One region of the Dorea sp. 210702-DFI.3.17 genome, then DNA from elsewhere that is predicted to be linked to it. Evidence: predicted binding sites of a transcription regulator. Region 1 holds the regulator's gene; each other region holds the start of a gene.

Evidence for each region. Region 1 encodes HrcA, which represses chaperone genes, less so after heat shock. Its sites were predicted from a motif close to TGTTAGCACTCNNNNNNNNNGAGTGCTAACA; they were not measured.
Region 2: a site for HrcA is predicted at 2,054-2,084, ahead of groES (co-chaperone GroES). Genes of this name have one in related genera too.
Region 3: a site for HrcA is predicted at 3,451-3,481, ahead of groES (co-chaperone GroES). Genes of this name have one in related genera too.
Region 4: a site for HrcA is predicted at 3,321-3,351, ahead of htpG (molecular chaperone HtpG). Genes of this name have one in related genera too.

What each region holds. Positions count from the first base shown of each region.
Region 1 covers NZ_JAJCNB010000001.1:413,677-418,826, reverse strand. The annotation lists gene LI149_RS02085 (replication-associated recombination protein A) at 1-827, shown strand, start outside; gene LI149_RS02080 (hypothetical protein) at 934-1,227, shown strand; gene hrcA (heat-inducible transcriptional repressor HrcA) at 1,484-2,527, shown strand; gene grpE (nucleotide exchange factor GrpE) at 2,545-3,180, shown strand; gene dnaK (molecular chaperone DnaK) at 3,194-5,071, shown strand.
Region 2 covers NZ_JAJCNB010000002.1:254,201-259,350, forward strand. The annotation lists gene LI149_RS03765 (plasmid recombination protein) at 1-750, shown strand, start outside; gene LI149_RS03770 (hypothetical protein) at 901-1,293, shown strand; gene LI149_RS03775 (MarR family winged helix-turn-helix transcriptional regulator) at 1,461-1,895, shown strand; gene groES (co-chaperone GroES) at 2,107-2,391, shown strand; gene groL (chaperonin GroEL) at 2,438-4,051, shown strand; gene LI149_RS03790 (MarR family winged helix-turn-helix transcriptional regulator) at 4,125-4,631, shown strand; gene LI149_RS03795 (citrate/2-methylcitrate synthase) at 4,609-5,150, shown strand, end outside.
Region 3 covers NZ_JAJCNB010000009.1:50,244-55,393, forward strand. The annotation lists gene dprA (DNA-processing protein DprA) at 1-50, shown strand, start outside; gene topA (type I DNA topoisomerase) at 124-2,205, shown strand; gene codY (GTP-sensing pleiotropic transcriptional regulator CodY) at 2,269-3,054, shown strand; gene LI149_RS06945 (hypothetical protein) at 3,082-3,396, shown strand; gene groES (co-chaperone GroES) at 3,517-3,801, shown strand; gene groL (chaperonin GroEL) at 3,870-5,150, shown strand, end outside.
Region 4 covers NZ_JAJCNB010000015.1:35,849-40,998, reverse strand. The annotation lists gene LI149_RS08980 (hypothetical protein) at 1-1,002, shown strand, start outside; gene htpG (molecular chaperone HtpG) at 1,095-3,149, opposite strand; gene LI149_RS08970 (hypothetical protein) at 3,582-5,150, opposite strand, start outside.

The DNA.
Region 1 (5,150 bases):
TTCATCCGCTTGAAAAAGAAGATATCAAAACACTTTTGAAGCGGGCAGTCTATGATCAGGAAAAAGGTATGGGAAGCTATCATGCGGAAATTGACGAGGAAGCACTGGAGTTCCTTGCAGACATTGCAGGAGGAGATGCGAGAAATGCATTGAATGCTATTGAACTCGGGATTCTCACGACAGAGCGAAGTGCGGACGGAAAGATCCATATTACACTTGACGTGGCGTCCGAGTGTATTCAAAAACGTGTAGTGCGCTATGACAAGACAGGAGACAATCATTACGATACGATTTCTGCATTTATCAAAAGTATGAGGGGGTCAGACCCTGATGCGGCAGTATATTATCTTGCAAAAATGCTATATGCAGGGGAGGACGTGAAATTTATTGCCAGAAGGATCATGATCTGTGCATCGGAAGATGTTGGAAATGCAGATCCGATGGCGCTACAAGTGGCTGTGGCAGCAGCCCAGGCAGTAGAGCGGATCGGAATGCCGGAATCCCAGATCATTTTATCTCAGGCAGTGACATATGTGGCAACAGCACCAAAGAGTAATGCGGCAGTCAAAGCAATCAGTGCCGCTATGGAAAATGTAAGAAATTATAAAACTACGGTGCCGGCGCATTTGCAGGATGCTCATTATAAAGGTTCACAAAAACTTGGACATGGTGTGGGTTACAAGTATGCACATGATTATCCGAACCACTATGTGGAACAGCAATATATGCCTTCCGAAATCCAAAAAGCAAAATTTTATGAGCCGAGTGACAACGGACATGAAAAAGAAATAAAAGAATGGATGGAGTTTTTAAAGAAGAATTCATAGAAAAGCTTGAATTTTTTATAGAGAAAACGTATAATCGAAGCAGAATCTGTACTGTCGTCAGAAATGTGGCGCCAGAGTGTATGTTATTATCAGGAGGGAAAATAAAATGAAGGTATACGATTCAGTAAACAAAACAGAAGTAGAAGTAGACGGAACACAGGGACTTATCGACATTATGGTATCCGGACGTCAGGTAGACATTTATCTTAAAGGAGAGAAATCTGATGCAGATGGATATCTGACATGGGATGTTGAGCACTGGTCAAGCATTGACAAGCAGAGATTTATTCGCTGCTATTCTTACAAAGGAAAGGTTCTGACCGAGTCTACAGGACACAACATCTACGATTTACAGAACGACTTCAAGCCAGAAGAGGCAGAGAAGATCGAGTTAAGCTAATATAAAAAATCAAAGTAGCTGAAAACAAAAGAATTTAAATCTGTAATAAAAAAAGAAACTGACAGATGCAATTTTTCCCAATTGCATCTGTCAGTTTCTTTCGTATAATGGAAAGATTATTTTTCTTCATATTTATTTCACAAAAAAGTAAGAAATGTTGTTGACAAAAGTCAAATCGAGTGATACATTAATAGTCGAAAGGTGTTAGCACTCCAATATAATGAGTGCTAACAAATCCGAAAGAAGGAGGCATATGATGATTCAGGAACAGGAACTGAGCGAACGAAAATTAAAGATCCTTCAGGCAATCATTAAGAATTATCTGGAGACAGGCGAGCCGGTGGGTTCCAGAACAATTTCCAAGTACACGGATCTGAACTTAAGTTCAGCAACCATTCGTAATGAGATGGCGGATCTGGAAGAACTTGGATATATTTTACAGCCTCATACGTCTGCTGGACGTATTCCTTCGGACAAAGGCTACAGACTCTATGTAGATATGCTGATGGAGCAGAAAGAACAGGAACTAAGTGAGATGCAGGATCAGATGCTTGAGAAAGCAGATAAGATGGATCAGCTTCTGAAACAGGCAGCAAAAGTTCTGGCGAACAGTACGAACTATGCGACACTGGTTTCTTCACCGATGAATAATCGCAACCGGATTAAGTTCATACAGCTTACGATGGTTGATGAGGAACAGATGATTGCAGTGATCGTGCTTGATGGAAATGTGATCAAGAATAAGATCATACATGTAGATGAGCCAATCAACAATGAGAACTTGTTAAAACTCAACATGCTTCTGAACACAACACTTAATGGCATGTCTATAGAAGAGATTAATCTTGGACTGATCGCGAGACTGAAAGAAGGAGCCGGAATCCACAGCGAGGTTGTGGGGAATGTATTGGATGCAGTTGCAGAAGTTATTCAGGTCGATGAAGACATGCAGATCTACACAAGCGGTGCAACAAATATTTTTAAATATCCGGAACTCAGTGATAAGCAGAGTGCACAGGAAATTATCAGTGCATTCGAAGAAAAGCAGCAGCTTACAGATCTCGTTACGCAGACTTTATCCAATGAAGAGAACACAGGCATTCAGGTATATATCGGAGATGAGGCTCCGGTGAAGACTATGAAAGATTGCAGTGTTGTCACCGCCACTTATGAATTAGGGGACGGTGTAAAGGGAACGATAGGTATTATCGGACCGAAAAGAATGGATTATGAGAATGTGTTAAAGTCAATGAAGCGTCTCCAGAGTGAACTGGATCAGATGTTTCATAAAGAGGAATAGAAAGGTGGAATTGATCCTTGGAAGATAAAGAAAAGAAAAGTCAGGAAGATATGGTAAAAGAAGCCGTAGAAGAGGCAAAGAAAGAGGCAGAAGCTTCAAAAGATGAAGCAGAAGAAGCCAAGACAGAAGAAGCTTCTGAAGAACAGGAAGCAGGGACAGAGGATCAGACAGAAGAAAAAGCTTCAAAAAAATTCTTCGGCAAGAAGGATAAGAAAGACAAAAAGGACGAGAAGATTGAAGAACTGACAGACAGACTTACTCGTCAGATGGCAGAGTTTGATAACTTCCGCAAACGTACAGAAAAGGAGAAATCCCAGATGTACGAAGTAGGAGCGAAAGATATCATAGAGAAGATTCTCCCGGTGGTAGATAACTTCGAAAGAGGATTAGATGCAGTTTCGGAAGAGAAAAAAGAAGACCCGTTCATTCAGGGAATGGAAAAGGTCTACAAACAATTTATGACAGTTCTGGAGAGCGTTGAGGTTAAGCCGATAGAGGCGCTTGGCAATCAGTTCGATCCGAATTTCCATAATGCAGTGATGCATGTGGAAGATGAAAACTTCGGAGAGAATGAAGTCGCAGAAGAGTTCCAGAAAGGTTATATGTATCGTGACTCAGTAGTGAGACACAGTATGGTAAAGGTAGCAAATTAAGGAGGAATAGATCATGGGCAAAATTATTGGTATTGACTTAGGAACAACAAACAGCTGTGTAGCAGTTATGGAAGGTGGACAGCCAACAGTTATTGCAAATACAGAAGGAGCAAGAACAACACCATCAGTTGTAGCATTTACAAAGACAGGTGAGCGTCTTGTTGGTGAGCCTGCAAAACGTCAGGCAGTTACGAATGCAGAGAGAACAATCTCTTCTATTAAGAGAGAGATGGGATCTGATTACAGAGTAACAATCGATGATAAGAAATATTCTCCACAGGAGATTTCAGCTATGATCCTTCAGAAACTGAAAGCAGATGCAGAAGGATACTTAGGAGAGAAAGTAACAGAGGCTGTTATCACAGTACCTGCTTACTTCAACGATGCTCAGCGTCAGGCAACAAAAGATGCTGGTAAGATTGCAGGACTTGATGTAAAACGTATCATCAATGAGCCTACAGCAGCAGCACTTGCTTATGGACTTGACAATGAGAATGAGCAGAAAATCATGGTATATGACCTTGGTGGTGGTACATTTGATGTATCTGTTATTGAGATTGGTGATGGAGTTATCGAAGTATTATCAACAGCAGGTAACAACAGACTTGGTGGAGATGATTTCGATCAGAAGATTACGGACTACATGATTGCTGAGTTCAAGAAACAGGAAGGCGTTGACTTATCTACAGATAAGATGGCACTTCAGAGATTAAAAGAAGCTGCAGAGAAAGCGAAAAAAGAGCTGTCTTCCGCAACAACAACAAACATCAACCTTCCGTTCATCACAGCAACTGCTGAAGGACCGAAGCATTTTGATATGAATCTTACAAGAGCTAAATTCGATGAGCTGACACATGATCTTGTTATGAAGACATCTGAGCCGGTACAGAGAGCTCTGTCTGATGCAGGAATTACAGCATCTGAACTTGGTCAGGTACTTCTTGTTGGTGGATCAACACGTATCCCTGCTGTACAGGAAGAAGTAAAACGTCTGACAGGTAAAGAGCCAAGCAAATCTCTGAACCCAGATGAATGTGTAGCACTTGGAGCATCTGTTCAGGGTGGTAAACTTGCCGGAGATACAGGCGCTGGAGATATCCTTCTTCTTGATGTAACACCATTGTCACTGTCTATCGAGACTATGGGTGGAGTTGCTACAAGACTGATCGAGAGAAATACAACAATTCCTACAAAGAAGAGCCAGATTTTCTCAACAGCAGCAGATAACCAGACAGCTGTTGACATCAATGTTGTACAGGGTGAGAGACAGTTCGCAAAAGACAACAAGTCTCTCGGAAGATTCCAGCTTGATGGAATCGCACCAGCTCCAAGAGGAGTACCGCAGATTGAGGTTACATTCGATATCGATGCCAATGGTATCGTAAATGTATCTGCAAAAGACCTTGGAACAGGTAAAGAGCAGCACATCACAATTACAGCAGGATCTAACATGTCTGATGATGAGATTGATAAGGCTGTAAAAGAGGCTGCAGCATTTGAGGCTCAAGATAAGAAACGTAAAGAGGGAATCGATACAAAGAATGAGGCAGACGCTTTAGTGTTCCAGACAGAGAAAGCTATCCAGGAAGTTGGAGATAAACTGGATGCTAACGATAAAGCTGGTGTAGAGGCTGACTGCAAAGCACTGAAAGAGATTCTTGAAAAAGTAAATATGGACGATATTACAGACGCTCAGATTGCTGAGATTAAAGCTGGTAAAGAGAAGCTTTCTGAAAGTGCTCAGAAACTGTTCACAAAGATGTATGAGCAGGCAGGAGCAGCTGCACAGGGAGCACAGGGAGCAGGTGCTCAGGCAGGACCAGAGGCAGGACCGGCACCAGACGGTTTCCAGGGAGACGATGTAGTAGACGGAGATTATAAAGAAGTCTAAAGCATAAAAAGGCGGAATAATACCGCATCGAATGCGAAGGCTGTTCCGCGGAATGTGACTGGATTTTAAGGAGGTCAGG
Region 2 (5,150 bases), on a different contig from region 1:
CATTGGCAGGAAAGAGAACGTGTATATTTAAAAGGATTGTGTTTGGAGCGGGGGATTGAGGTAGAAATCCTTGGAGTAAAACGTGATAATTACACAATTCCCGAATATAAGGCAGCTATGCGGGCCACAGAGGAATTGACGGCAGAACTTGAAATCTTAAATGCCGAAAAACAGGAAGCTGAGAGTGTGATTGCATCAGTAGGTGCTGAAATTGCAGATGCAAGGGAAGAAGTTGAAGAAAGCAAAAAGCATCTTGATGAAATAAATGAGCAAATCGCAGACAGGGAAAAACGCTATGCAGTATATGAAAAGAAAATTGATAAAGTATTGGCTGCTGGAAAGCCTGTTGCAAAGGAACTTGCGGTGATTCGTAAGAATGCAAAACAGCTTCCCTCTATTCTTGGAAGTGAGCCGTCAGTCAAAATTTCTGAGAAAGATTTCAACCGTCTTATTGATATGGCGCAGGCATCAGGGACTTTGGAAAAATTAAATGAAATCTATGATCGGGAACTGGAACACATGCAGGGGATAATTGATGACCTAATGGTTCAAGTGAAAACATGGAAGGATAAAGTACTGCAATATGATAAGTTCTTTAATGTAAAAGGATTAGTGGAAGAGTTCAAGGAATTTGTAAGGCCGAAGTCTATAAAAGATCGGATGGAGGCTAAGCAGAAGGTTGTTGAAAAACAGAAATGCGAACAGGTAGTGAATTCTACAGCGAGGAGGGAAAAGGACATTGCAATATAAATATCAATGTCTGTTCGATGAGGGGATTTAGGGTAGCCTTGTTTAGAAATTAGTCATCATAGCAACGAGGATGAGTTAAAGGAATTATTCATTAAGGCAGCCAACAAGTTATTTTCTGAAAGAGATGAGATTCTTGCTAACACCAAAGTTATGATGGAAATGGTCTGTGAGACGGATTCACTTGACAGGGATTTACAGGATAGCATCACAGAACTTAATATCATCTCGGAGCAGATGCAGATTGCCATTGCAGAGAACAGCCGTGTGGCATTAGACCAAGATGAGTATGAAAAACGCTATGCCGAACTTACGGCAAGGTATGAAAAGTCAAAAGCTAAGTATGATGACATCGCCGAGCAGATAGAAAGCAAGAAGGCGAAGAGAGAATTGTTCAAAGGGTTCATTCGCACTTTGGAGAAGCAGGACGGCTTAACCTGCGAGTTCGATGCCGGGATTTGGAGCAGCCTTGTGCAGGAAGTGGTTGTAAAAGCTAAGGATGATATAAGATTCATATTCAAGAACGGATTTGAAGTAAGAGTATAGAAATAGGATTTGATGGCACTCGGGCAGTGAAATACTGGGGTGGTTTATGTGGAAAAAATGTAGGCGATATGATATGATAAACGATAAGATGTCCCATGAAAAAAATTTTGATGGATTAATTTGATATTTTGTAAAAAGAGTAAAAACAAAATAGGAGTGAAATTTTGATGAATATTGAAAAAAATTTGAGAGGTGGAAAGTTTAATCGTCTTCTTGAAAAAGCTATGGTTGATGTAAAAAATAAGACAAACCTAAACAGATTGGAACTGGAAGTTGTTTATTTGCTATCTCATTATGATGATATAACAACATTGACGGATATATGTCGGTACACGCAGATGAATAAAGGTCATATGTCTACTACTTTAGAGAATCTTGTTAAACAAGGATACATTGTATGCAAAAGAGATGATAAAGATCGTAGATATGTGAAATATGAGCTGACTGATGCGTCGGAACATCTTTGTCAGGAAATGGAGATTCTCTGGGCAGAGTTAACCGCCAAGGTGGTGGAAGGAATTGATGAAAGTTCTTTGGCGGTATTTAACCGGGTGTCTGAGCAGATTAGTCATAATATAGACAGATTGTTGGAGAATGACTAGGAATTGTTACACCGAGTAATCGGTGTGCAATTTTTTTATTTCTTTTGAAAAAATGGGTTGACATAGGTTTTTTATGTGCTATAATCCTTTTTAAACAAACAGTTTGGAAACAAACTGTTTATATATGCTTCATATGAAGCATATATTTTTTACAAAATAAGTAGCACTCAATACAAGAGAGTGCTAACAATAAAGAAAAGAGGTAATGATTATGCAGTTAAAACCATTAGGAGAGCGTGTTGTTTTAAAACAGCAGGAAGCAGAAGAAAAAACCCAGTCCGGAATTATATTACCGGATAGTGCAAAAGAAAAGCCACAGACAGCTGTTGTCATTGCAGTAGGACCTGGAAGTGAAAAGAATGGAAAGAAAACAGAAATGCAGGTAAAAGAAGGCGACCGTGTGATTTATTCTCAGTATTCCGGTACAGATGTTAAGTTGGAGGATGAGGAATATATCATCGTAAATCAGTCCGATATTATTGCAATTGTGGAGTAGTAAAATAAAAATACAGTTATTTTATATGTAGAAAGAAGGAATTAACATGGCAAAGGAAATTTTGTTTGATATCGATGCAAGAAAAAAGATGGAAGCAGGCGTTGATAAGCTGGCAGATACAGTAAAGGTGACAATCGGACCTAAGGGACGTAACGTTGTATTGGATAAATCTTACGGAACTCCTTTGATTACGAACGATGGTGTTACGATTGCAAAGGAGATTGAACTGGAAGATCCTTATGAGAATATGGGTGCACAACTTGTGAAAGAGGTCGCAACCAAAACGAATGACATTGCAGGAGACGGCACGACAACGGCAACTGTTTTGGCACAGGCTCTAGTAGGCGAGGGTATGAAAAATATAGCAGCAGGTGCAAATCCAATTATTTTGCGAAAAGGAATGAAGAAAGCAGCAGATACAACTATTGAAGCACTGGTTAAAATGAGCAAGCCTGTAACCGGAAAAGATCACATTGCAAAGGTTGCTGCAATATCTGCAGGTAATGATGAAGTCGGAACAATGATTGCCGATGCAATGGAAAAGGTTGGAGAGAATGGCGTCATCACAATAGAAGAATCAAAGACGATGCAGACAGAGATAGAGGTTGTAGAGGGAATGCAGTTTGACAACGGTTATTTATCTGCTTACATGTGTGATGATAAAGAAAAGATGATAGCTAATATGAATCATCCATACATTTTGATTACGGACAAAAAGATATCTAATATAAAGGATATTCTTCCTATATTGGAGCAGGTAATGCAGCAGGGAAGAGAAATGCTGATTATTGCAGATGACATAGAGGGTGAAGCACTTACAACACTAATCGTAAACAGGTTGAGAGGCACACTCAAGGTCGTAGCTGTAAAGGCACCGGGGTATGGTGATGGTCGTAAGGAGATGTTAAAGGATATTGCAATTCTGACAGGTGGACAGGCAGTACTCGATGACCTTGGCATGCAATTAAAGGATATCACAGTTGATATGCTTGGACAGACTAAATCAGTTAAAGTAACAAAGGAACATACAACCATCGTGGATGGCGAGGGCAAGAAACAGGACATTGAAGAAAGAATCGCAATGATTAAGAGACAGGCTGCAGATGCTTCTGAGTACGACAGGGATAAGCTGGTAGACCGGGTGGCTAAGCTCGGCGGTGGTGTTGCAGTTATTAAGATTGGAGCCGCAACTGAAACAGAGATGAAGGAAGCTAAGTATCGTATAGAGGATGCATTAAATGCCACTAGGGCTGCTGTGTCAGAGGGCATCATCAGTGGCGGCGGATCTGCTTATGTTCACGCACAAAAGGCAGTACATGACATGATATCAAGCATGGAGGGTGATGAGAGAACAGGAGCAGAGATTGTAGCCAAGGCATTGGAGGCTCCGCTTCGTGCCATTGCTGAAAATGCAGGCCTAGAGGGTGCTGTCATCATCAATAAGGTAAAGGAGTCAGATGAGGGCATAGGCTTTGATGCAATTTCTGAACAGTACGTCAATATGGTCGATGCAGGAATTATTGATCCTGTCAAGGTTACAAGAAGTGCACTTTCCAATGCGATTAGTGTGTCATCAACCTTATTAACAACGGAAGCTGCTGTGGCAAATATTAAGGAAACAGCACCTGCAATGCCGGCACAACCGGAAATGGGCTATTAAAATAATCCATTCTCTTTTACGAAGGGAAGTGACAGTCTGTTGCTTCCCTTATTTTAAATAAAGGAGGAGTAATATGGCAGAAACTATAGGAAATACAGATATTATAAAGCTGTCCAACGAATTGATATACCAAAGGCACTTGTTTAACCGGGAGCATAGAAAAGATGTCTTTATGAAAATGAGTATCCCGGAATACATTGCATTACAATATATTGCAATGGAGGAGACATCCGACATTTATTCAGGACGAGTCTATCTGAAGGATTTAGCGGACAAGCTTCAGATGACGATGCGACAGATTTCTAAAATGGTAGAAAAGCTACGAGACGTAGGATATGTATTATGGTCTCATGACGGTAACGGCAGTGAGGGCACCTATGTTACAATTACTGAAAGCGGACGAAGCCTGTTAAGGGCGCAGGAAGAAACACTTAAGAAGTATTACGGGAAGGTGTTCGAAAAGTTTGGAAAGGATAATTTGATTCAGTTACTACAGCTTATGAAGCAGTTGGAAACTATTATGAGCAGTGAGGTGGAGAATCTGGAGGTGAATAGAGATGACAACGGAGCAGATGAATGATTATTTTGAAGAATTGGAAGCAGTTTGTCTGAAAAATGATAACATTGCTCCGCGGTTATTTGAAGAATATGGCGTAAACAAAGGGCTTAGAGATGAAAATGGGAAAGGTGTCCTTACAGGACTTACCAACATATCAAAAATAGTGTCTTCAAAAATTGTTGATAATCAGAAGATTCCCTGCGATGGGGAATTGTGGTACCGGGGCTATCGAGTGGAAGATTTGATTCATTGTTTAGGACAAAATGAGTTTGGATTTGAAAAAATAGCATATCTTCTTTTGATGGGAAAACTGCCTGATGAAAGAGAGAAGGAAGACTTCGATAGAATTATTGGAGAGTGTAGGACATTGCCAACCAATTTTACAAGGGATGTCATTATGAAAGCACCTTCGGAGGATGTCATGAATTCCATGACCCGAAGTATTCTTACCCTGGCATCTTATGATAAAAAGGTAAAAGAACCAAGTGTCAGCAATTCGCTGCGTCAGTGCATCCAGCTCATCAGTGAGTTCCCATTGTT
Region 3 (5,150 bases), on a different contig from region 1:
TAAAAGAAACGGCAAAGAATTATTATGTCAGAATGTCAGATGTGAGATGAAACATTTGCATTTGAACGAAAATAGTGTACGGGAATTTGCCCGATACAGATAACATGGAGGTTAGATACAGATATGGCACGATATCTCGTGATAGTGGAGTCACCGGCAAAGGTGAAAACAATCAAAAAGTTTCTGGGAAGTAATTATGTGGTGGCTGCGTCAAATGGACATGTCAGAGATCTCCCGAAAAGTCAGCTTGGTGTAGATGTGGAGAATGACTACGAACCGAAGTATATTACGATACGTGGAAAAGGTGAGATCCTTGCAAATCTCAGAAAAGAAGTGAAAAAAGCAGATAAAGTTTATCTCGCAACTGACCCGGACCGCGAAGGAGAGGCGATTTCCTGGCATCTGAGTAAAGCATTGAAACTGGAGGATAAGAAGGTTTATCGTATTAGCTTCAATGAGATCACCAAGAATGCGGTGAAGGCATCTCTTAAGAACCCGCGGGATATCGATATGGATCTGGTGGATGCACAGCAGGCGAGACGTGTGCTGGACCGTGTGGTTGGATACCACATCAGTCCCCTTCTTTGGGCCAAAGTAAAGAGAGGTTTAAGTGCCGGTCGTGTGCAGTCTGTAGCGCTTCGCATTATAGCAGATCGTGAGGCGGAAATCGATGCATTTATTCCAGAGGAATACTGGACTCTGGATGCAGAGCTGAACGTAAAAGGTGAGAGAAAGCCTCTGATCGCGAAGTTCTACGGAACAGAGAAAGAGAAGATGACGATTGAGTCGAAAGAACACTTGAATAAGATTTTAAAGGAGCTTGATGGTGCGGACTATGAAGTGAGTGAGATCAAAAAAGGAGAGCGTACAAAAAAGGCACCGGTCCCATTTACGACAAGTACACTGCAGCAGGAAGCTTCCAAAGCTTTGAATTTTGCAACCTCCAAGACGATGCGTATTGCGCAGCAGCTTTATGAAGGAGTTGATGTCAAGGGAAGTGGAACCGTGGGTATTATCACATATCTTCGTACGGATTCTACCCGTATTTCCGAAGAGGCAGATGCGAATGTAAGAAGCTATATTGGAGAGCAGTATGGCAGTCAGTATGTGGCAGCAGAAGGCGCCAGGAAAAGTGGCAGTCAGAAGATTCAGGATGCTCATGAGGCAATTCGTCCGACGGATGTTACCCGCACTCCGGCTATGTTGAAGGATTCCTTGTCCCGTGACCAGTTCCGCCTGTATCAGCTGATCTGGAAACGTTTTGTTGCAAGCCGTATGATGCCTGCAGTTTATGAGACTACTTCTGTAAAAATCGCAGCAGGAAAATATCGTTTCAATGTTGCAACATCAAAGATTGCATTTGAAGGATTCCGTCTGATCTATACGGAGGCGGGAGAAGAAAAAGATGAGAAGGGTGTGCTTTTAAAGGGACTGGATGAGAACAGTGAACTTTCTCTGGAACAGTTTGACAGTAAGCAGCATTTTACACAGCCGCCGGCACACTACACAGAGGCGTCTCTTGTAAAGACTTTGGAGGAGCTGGGAATCGGACGCCCAAGTACTTATGCACCGACAATTACATTGATTATAAATAGAAGATACGTTGCGAAGGAAAATAAAAACCTTTATATGACAGAACTTGGAGAAGTTGTTAATAATATAATGATGCATTCATTCCCAAGTATTGTGGATGTCAGTTTTACGGCAAATATGGAAAGTCTTCTGGACGGTGTTGCGGAAGGAAAAGTCAGATGGAAGACGATTATTGAAAATTTCTATCCGGATTTGGACGCAGCCGTGAAAAAAGCGGAAGAAGAACTGGAAGAGGTAAAAATCGAGGACGAAGTAACGGATGTAATCTGTGAAGAATGTGGCAGAAACATGGTTATCAAATACGGTCCGCATGGAAAATTCCTGGCATGTCCGGGATTCCCGGAATGTCGGAATACAAAGCCGTATCTGGAAAAGATTGGTGTAAAATGTCCGATGTGCGGAAAAGATGTAGTAATTCGCAAAACGAAGAAGGGAAGACGTTATTACGGTTGTGAAAATAATCCGGAATGTGAGTTCATGTCCTGGCAAAAACCGTCTGAAAAGAAGTGTCCTCAGTGTGGAAATTATATGGTAGAAAAAGGAAATAAACTTCTTTGTAGCAATGAACAATGTGGTTACACTGAAAGTATAAAAAAAGAGAAAGAAAATTAAGGAAATTTATTGAATAAGCGTGAATTGTATGATAATATACACTCATAGATGGAGGAATTGCATATGGGCGTACAATTATTAGATAAAACTAGAAAAATCAACAAATTACTACACAACAATAATTCGAGCAAGGTTGTATTTAATGACATTTGTGATGTCTTGACTGAGATACTGGAGTCAAATGTTCTGGTAGTCAGTAAAAAAGGAAAGGTGCTTGGAAAAAGTCGGTGCCTGAATGTACAGCCGATTGGAGAACTGATTGCCTGTGAGGTTGGCGAGCATATTGATGGTATGTTGAACGAGAGATTGCTTAGTATCTTATCAACAAAGGAGAATGTAAATCTTCAGACACTGGGATTTTCTGCTGAGGCAAGCGGAGGATATCAGGCAATCATCACGCCAATCAATATTGCAGGAGAGCGTCTCGGAACATTGTTCATTTACAAAGTAGATAAACCATATGAGATTGATGATATCATTCTCAGCGAGTATGGAACAACAGTTGTAGGACTGGAGATGCTCCGTTCTGTTAACGAAGAAAGTGCAGAGGAGACAAGAAAAGAACACATTGTACAGTCTGCGATTAGTACATTATCTTATTCAGAACTTGAAGCGATCATTCATATTTTTGATGAGCTGGATGGCTCAGAGGGAATTCTGGTTGCAAGTAAGATTGCAGACAGAGTTGGAATCACCCGTTCTGTAATTGTAAATGCTCTGCGCAAGTTTGAAAGTGCAGGCGTGATTGAATCTCGTTCATCAGGAATGAAAGGAACTTATATCAAAGTTGTAAATGATTATGTATTTACAGAACTGGAGCACATCAAGGAAGAAAAGAACAGAGGTTAAACTTTGAAAAATCGGAGGAAGGACAACATGTATGAAGAGTGTCCGGCGCTGCTTCAGATGACGCGGACGTTTTTGGAAGATGGAGAAAAAGATGAAATCATTCATCATTGTAAAGTAATCCGGTATGATCCGGAAGAAGAGAACATATACTTAATTGCAGGAAAATCAGATATCACAAGTTTTTTGCTGGACGGAGTATATAGATGTACGATCAATAGTGAAAAAAAAGAAATCTGGTGCCAGGGCGTCATACGTGAAAGATACTGTAATAAAGTCGGAAAAGTCTTAGTATTTCGTGTACAAAACGGCTTTTATGAAAAAAATATAAACAAGATAAAATAAATAAAAGAGTGTTGACAAAAGAGAAAGAGAGTGCTATTTTATACCTAGAGTTTTTAATAGCACTCTCTTTTTATGAGTGCTAACAACATAAAAGAGATGTTAAAGCAAGGAGGAATAAATATGAAATTAGTACCATTAGGAGACAGAGTCGTATTGAAACAGATCGTGGCTGAGGAGACTACAAAGTCAGGAATCGTATTACCTGGACAGTCTAAAGAAAAACCACAGCAGGCAGAAGTTGTGGCAGTCGGACCAGGCGGAACTGTTGATGGAAAAGAAGTGAAGATGAACGTAACAGTAGGACAGCAGGTTATCTATTCTAAATATGCAGGAACATCTGTTGAGATTGAAGACGAAGAATATATTGTTGTGAAACAGGATGATATTTTAGCAATCATCGAATAAGGAATGTTTGTTGATTTTAAATAGTTTGTGCGAAATCAGTAAAGTCTAATTTAGGAGGCAGTTTAATCATGGCAAAGGAAATTAAATACGGAGCAGAAGCAAGAGCAGCCCTGGAAGCAGGAGTAAATCAGTTAGCAGATACAGTAAGAGTGACACTTGGACCAAAGGGACGTAACGTAGTACTTGACAAATCATTTGGCGCACCACTGATTACAAATGATGGTGTTACAATCGCAAAAGAAATCGAGTTAGAAGATCCATTTGAGAATATGGGAGCTCAGATCATCAAAGAAGTTGCATCTAAAACAAATGATGTAGCAGGAGATGGTACAACAACAGCTACTGTACTTGCACAGGCTATGGTACATGAAGGAATGAAGAACCTGGCAGCAGGTGCTAACCCGATTATTCTCCGTAAAGGAATGCAGAAAGCTACAGATGCAGCCGTTGAGGCAATTAAGAACATGTCCAGCAAAGTTAACGGTAAAGACCAGATCGCTAAGGTTGCAGCTATTTCAGCAGCAAGCGAGGAAGTAGGCCAGATGGTAGCAGATGCTATGGAGAAGGTCTCTAACGATGGTGTTATCACAATCGAAGAATCTAAGACAATGAAAACAGAGCTTGACCTTGTAGAAGGAATGCAGTTCGATCGTGGATACATTTCTGCATATATGGCAACAGATATGGATAAGATGGAAGCTAATTTGGAGGATCCATATATTCTGATCACAGATAAGAAAATCAGCAACATTCAGGAAATCCTTCCAGTACTTGAGCAGATCGTTCAGTCAGGATCCAGACTCCTGATCATTGCAGAGGATGTTGAGGGTGAAGCTCTTACAACCCTGATCGTAAATAAACTGCGTGGAACATTCAATGTTGTTGCTGTAAAAGCACCTGGATATGGTGACAGAAGAAAAGAGATGCTCAAAGACATCGCTATTCTGACAGGCGGACAGGTAATTTCTGAGGAGCTTGGATTAGAGCTGAAAGATACTACTATGGATCAGCTTGGACGTGCAAAATCAGTCAAAGTACAGAAAGAGAATACAGTTATCGTAGACGGCTGTGGAGACAAAGATTCCATCCAGGCAAGAGTTGCTCAGATCAAAGCTCAGATTGAGGATACAACATCTGAATTCGATAAAGAAAAACTTCAGGAGAGACTTGCAAAACTGGCAGGCGGAGTTGCAGTAATCCGTGTCGGAGCAGCAACAGAAGTTGAGATGAAAGAAGCAAAACTTCGTATGGAAGATGCTCTGGCAGCAACAAGAGCAGCAGTAGAAGAAGGAATTATCTCTGGTGGCGGTTCTGCATATATCCATGCAGCAAAAGAAGTAGCAAAATAT
Region 4 (5,150 bases), on a different contig from region 1:
TATGTAGGAGATTTGATCACTTCTATAAAAAAAGAGGATCCGTCTTCTCTATCTTCTTTTCTGGAACAGGGAATTTCAGATGAGAACGAAACATATGTACTTCAGTTTCCGGACGAGCTAAAAGATTCTTATCTTAAGTTCCTTCAGGCATCATTTAATGCCGTAGAATTTGAGATAAATGGTGCTAAAAAAATTGACGATGAACGTTATTCCGTGCAGCTTACTTTTACTCCACTGGATATTGAAGCAACGACGAAAAACATTTGCGAAAAATATAGTCCGGCCATCTCTTCTACAGACTTGAATGCCGAGATGACAAAGCTTCTCGAAAAAACAACGGAAGCTGTAAAAAGCTCTCCTTCTTACGAGGACTCCACTCAACTTACACTGGAGGTTAAGAAGTCAAAAGACGGTTACATCCTAGATGACGAGCAGTTACAGAAATTATTCTCTGCTACTATGGATAACATTATGGCACCATATGACAGTGTATGCGAGATACTGGACGCTCAGGATTACCTCACATCCTGTCTGAATGCACTGTTTAAAAATGATGTGGCTGAATATGCAAAACATACTGGCGAAGACGAGTCTTCTGTCCAGTCTCAATTAGAAAGTTCTATGTACGCACCACCGGAAGAGCTCAGCGCCTCATACACAGAGCGTTACAGCGCCGCACTGAAAGCAATCTGTAATAACTGTCAGTATTCTGTTGGAACACCAAAGAAACAGGACGGATTATTCAATTACATTATTGATGTAACCGTAACTCCGAATACAAGCTTCCAAAGTGCTATGAATGAACTCGAAACCGGAACTTACTATTCTGAGGAAGAAGTAGATCGTGCTCTTGTAGAATTGATGGAAAAATACGCTGCTGCACCAACTTATGGTGCACAGACAACGGTTACCGTTTCTCTGAACTTCAAAACACTGTCAGCGGCCGGTGCCGAAGATTCTGAGATTACTTCATTAATCGATACCATACTTCCAGTAGAATAGAGCATTCAGAATAAAACCGTATAAAAGAACCTGCCCCAAAATTGTGAGGCAGGTTCTTTTATACTTATATCACTATGGATCCTATATTGAATCTATTTTGTCAGAAGCATCATAATATCATTGCTTCTCTGAACAAATGCTGTCATCTCTTCTGGATTTAATGGCTTATGTGCCAGCATAGCCAGATCATACAACTGCTTGCAGATCAAAGATGTATTTTCTCCATCTTCATGTTTCTGTACATACTGTACCAGTGGATGATTTGCGTTCAGGATCAGGGTATTCTCTCCACCCATATCCATTCCCATGGAATCCATTCCATACATCTTCATCATCTCCTGCATACGGCGGCTCTGCTCTGATAATGTCATAATAGAAGCTACATTGCTGTCTTTCAGTTTCTCAACTTTCACATCCAGCTTGTCATTACCAAGCTCTTTGCGGAATGTTGCAGTCAGACTGTCTACAGTCTTCTGGAATGCTTCCTTTTCGTCTTCAGCAACTTCCTCTTTTGCATTATCTGTAACATCTGCATCAATTCTCTGGAACTGAACATTCTGATAGCGCTGCTCAAGCTGTGTAATGAACGGAGAATCAATGTTGTGTTTCAGTACAACTGCATCCTGTCCCTGTGCACGGAACATATTGATATACTGACTCTGCTGAATCTCATCTGTTACATAATAGATAGTTGTCTTCTTCTCTTCTGCATTTTCCTCGGCATTGTCTGGTGCCGCATTTTTATCGAGTTCTTTCAGCTCTCCACCATTTGCTTCTACGCAGTCTTTCAGTGTCAGATATTTTCCGTCGATATCCTTAAAGAGAACTGCATCTTTCATCTTGTCACAGAACTTCTCATCTTTCAGACAGCCAAATTTTATAAATGGACTGATGCTGTCCCAGTATTTCTCATAATCTTCACGTTTTGTCTTGCACATACCTGCAAGCTTGTCTGCAACTTTCTTGGAAATGTACTCAGCAATCTTGCCTACAAATCCATCATTCTGAAGAGCGCTACGTGATACATTCAGTGGAAGATCCGGGCAATCAATAACTCCCTTTAATACCATCAGGAATTCCGGAATGACTTCCTTAATATTATCTGCAATAAATACCTGGTTATTATACAGCTTGATCGTTCCTTCAATAGAATCATATTCTGTATTAATTCTCGGGAAGTACAGGATACCTTTTAAGTTGAACGGATAATCCATGTTCAGATGAATCCAGAACAACGGCTCTTTATAATCCAGAAATACTTTGCGGTAAAACTCTTTGTAGTCCTCATCACTGCACTCATTCGGATGTTTTGTCCAGAGCGGATGAATATCACTTAAGGATTCCGGACGCTTTTTAATCTTTACTTTATCTTTTGCAGGTGATACTTCTACAACTTCTTTTTCACCATTTTCATTCTCTTTTTCTTCGGTCTTGGCATCTTCATGAATGTGCTCAACAACCTCATCGTCCTCTTTCAGGTCTGCCTCGTCAATTGTCTCATACTCTGGCTCTGCATTTGCCTTTGATAAGAAAATCTCTACCGGCATAAAGGAACAATACTTCTGGATAACTTCTCTTACACGATATTCGTTCGCAAACTCCAGGCAATCATCGTTCAGATACAATGTAATCTCAGATCCTACAGTCTGCTTGTCTCCTTCTGTCATCTCGTATTCCGTTCCACCATTACTTACCCAGCGTACCGGTGTTGCTCCGTCTTTGTAAGATAATGTGTCAATATGAACTTCATCTGCAACCATGAATGCAGAATAGAATCCCAGTCCGAAATGACCGATCATATCGTCTTCTGTTGTCTTGTCTTTATATTTTTCAAGGAACTCTGTAGCTCCTGAAAATGCAATCTGAGTAATATATTCTTCAACTTCCTCTGCTGTCATACCAAGACCATTATCAATGAACTTCAAAGTCTTCTCTTCCGGATTCACTTCTACATGAATTGATGCCTTATAATCATCCGGTAACTGGTATTCACCCATTACATCCAGTTTTTTCAATTTTGTAATGGCATCACAGCCATTGGAAATCATCTCTCTGACAAAAATGTCATGGTCAGAATATACCCATTTTTTAATAATTGGGAAAATGTTTTCACTGCTGATTGAAAGACTACCTTTTTTTGCTTCCATTCTAATCACTCCTGTTTCTGATATTTTAAGCTGATTTAATCATTTGTGTTTTTGATGCCAGGGATAAAATCGAAACCTACATGAACTTACTCATAAGTAAGCAAATACAAAATCTTGAAATCTCCCCGATTAAATCTATGATAATCCCTTGCTTTTTAAAAGTCAATAGAAAATCAGCACTCTTTTTCATCGAGTGCTAACAATTCTGTGAATTTTATTAAGAAATAATAAACTTCCTTACGTTCATAGTTTGTTCATGTTTATTTTAAAATTCTTTCATCTCTTTAACATTGTTTCTCCACAACTCTTACATATAATAAAATCATCAATAACAGAAGTTCAGTAATACATTTTGAATAAACTTTTTCATAATACGTGCCGGGTGCCGCTTAGCGGTTACCCGGCATCCTCCCTTTTATGAACCTTTATATATTATTCTTCGTCTGCCTGTTCCTCTTTCGCACTGTCTTTTTTGCGTCTACACAATACCACACCGATTATTATTAATAGTATTGTTATTATACTTCCAATCACAATCCATTTCAACGTGGCAAAATGACGGTTTTCTTTTTCTCCTTGCCGATTTTTCTGCTCCTTTTCTGTCTTTCCAGATAATATTTTTTGAATTGGCGCTGCCGCCTTTTCCAATATCGTCTTCTCTGGAACGATTTCAAATGATATATTTTCTTCTGCTTCATTCCCTGCCAGATCCGCTGCTGTCACGCTTACTTCATATTCGCCTGGATTTGTAATCTGAAATGTATACTTCCCGTCTTCTTTTTTTAATGTCTGCCTTTTTCCATTAATCAACACTTCTTCTATCCAGTCTTCTTTTTTTCTGGAATCTACTTGAAAGTTCAGGATTCCTTCATACTGTGCCCCTTCCTCCACCTGATAAAACTGAATCTTCGGAGGTGTGTGATCTATTACGAATTCCGCTCTTGCCACCGCTTCATTTCCTGCGGCATCTATGGCATTTACCTGTAATGTATGACGCCCCTCCGTATCAATCTCTGTCCCAATCGGATATAACCTTCCGTCCATCTGGATCTGATGGACAAATGTCGTAAAGTCCTTGATAAATACATCCACCGGATAATCCCATGAAAACTTTTTCAGATACTTCCCCTGCAGTTCGTCCACCATCTTTATCACTGGATTCTTAGTATCAATCATAAATTGCAGGAAATGTTCTGACTTCTGTTTTGCCTTATCCACAGCCTGTACACTGGTTTTATAGATTCCATCTTCCTGAAATGTCTTTACAAGACTTGCGGATCCGTTCTCTAAACTCCACTTTTCTTCCGAATCTATGACCTCCGTTTTTTTCTCTCCTTCCGGTTTTTCATAATCAATCACTGCCCGACAGCTTTCTAATTTATTTTCATCAGTTGCCTGGTATTCTATCGTCACGGGCTGACTGGTAATCAGATAATCGGCTGCCCCTGTTAAACTTACTGTCGGTGCCAGACTGTCAATGTATAACTTCTGCGTTTTCTCCGTTTTATTACCTGCCTGATCTGTGACAGTCACTGTTACCGGCACACCTTCTCCACTTTTTGAAGTCTGTGTGATTAAAAACTCTGACTGATTCTCCTTTGATTTTCCAATAATTTTATTCCCAACATAACATGTAACCGTATCAACCTGGCTTCCCCATGCACCATCTTCTGATACCACACGAATCCACGCTTCCTTCTGATACCAGGTAGAAAATCCTTCCGGCGCCTCCAAGGTCACTGTCGGACTTTGTGTATCTATCAGTATTTCTATTGTCTCATCATATTCCGGAATCACATTGCCTTCTTCATCTTCCATAAAGACATGTAAAATATTTTTTCCTTCCTCAAATACTTCACCCTCAAGAGAAATCTTGGTTTTCTGCTCTTCTGCTTCTTGTGATACTATGTATTTTATTCTCCCCTGTAACAAAGTATCTTCCCCATGTTTTAATTCGTACACAGTTGTTCCATAGGCGCCATTATGTGTGATCATAACGGA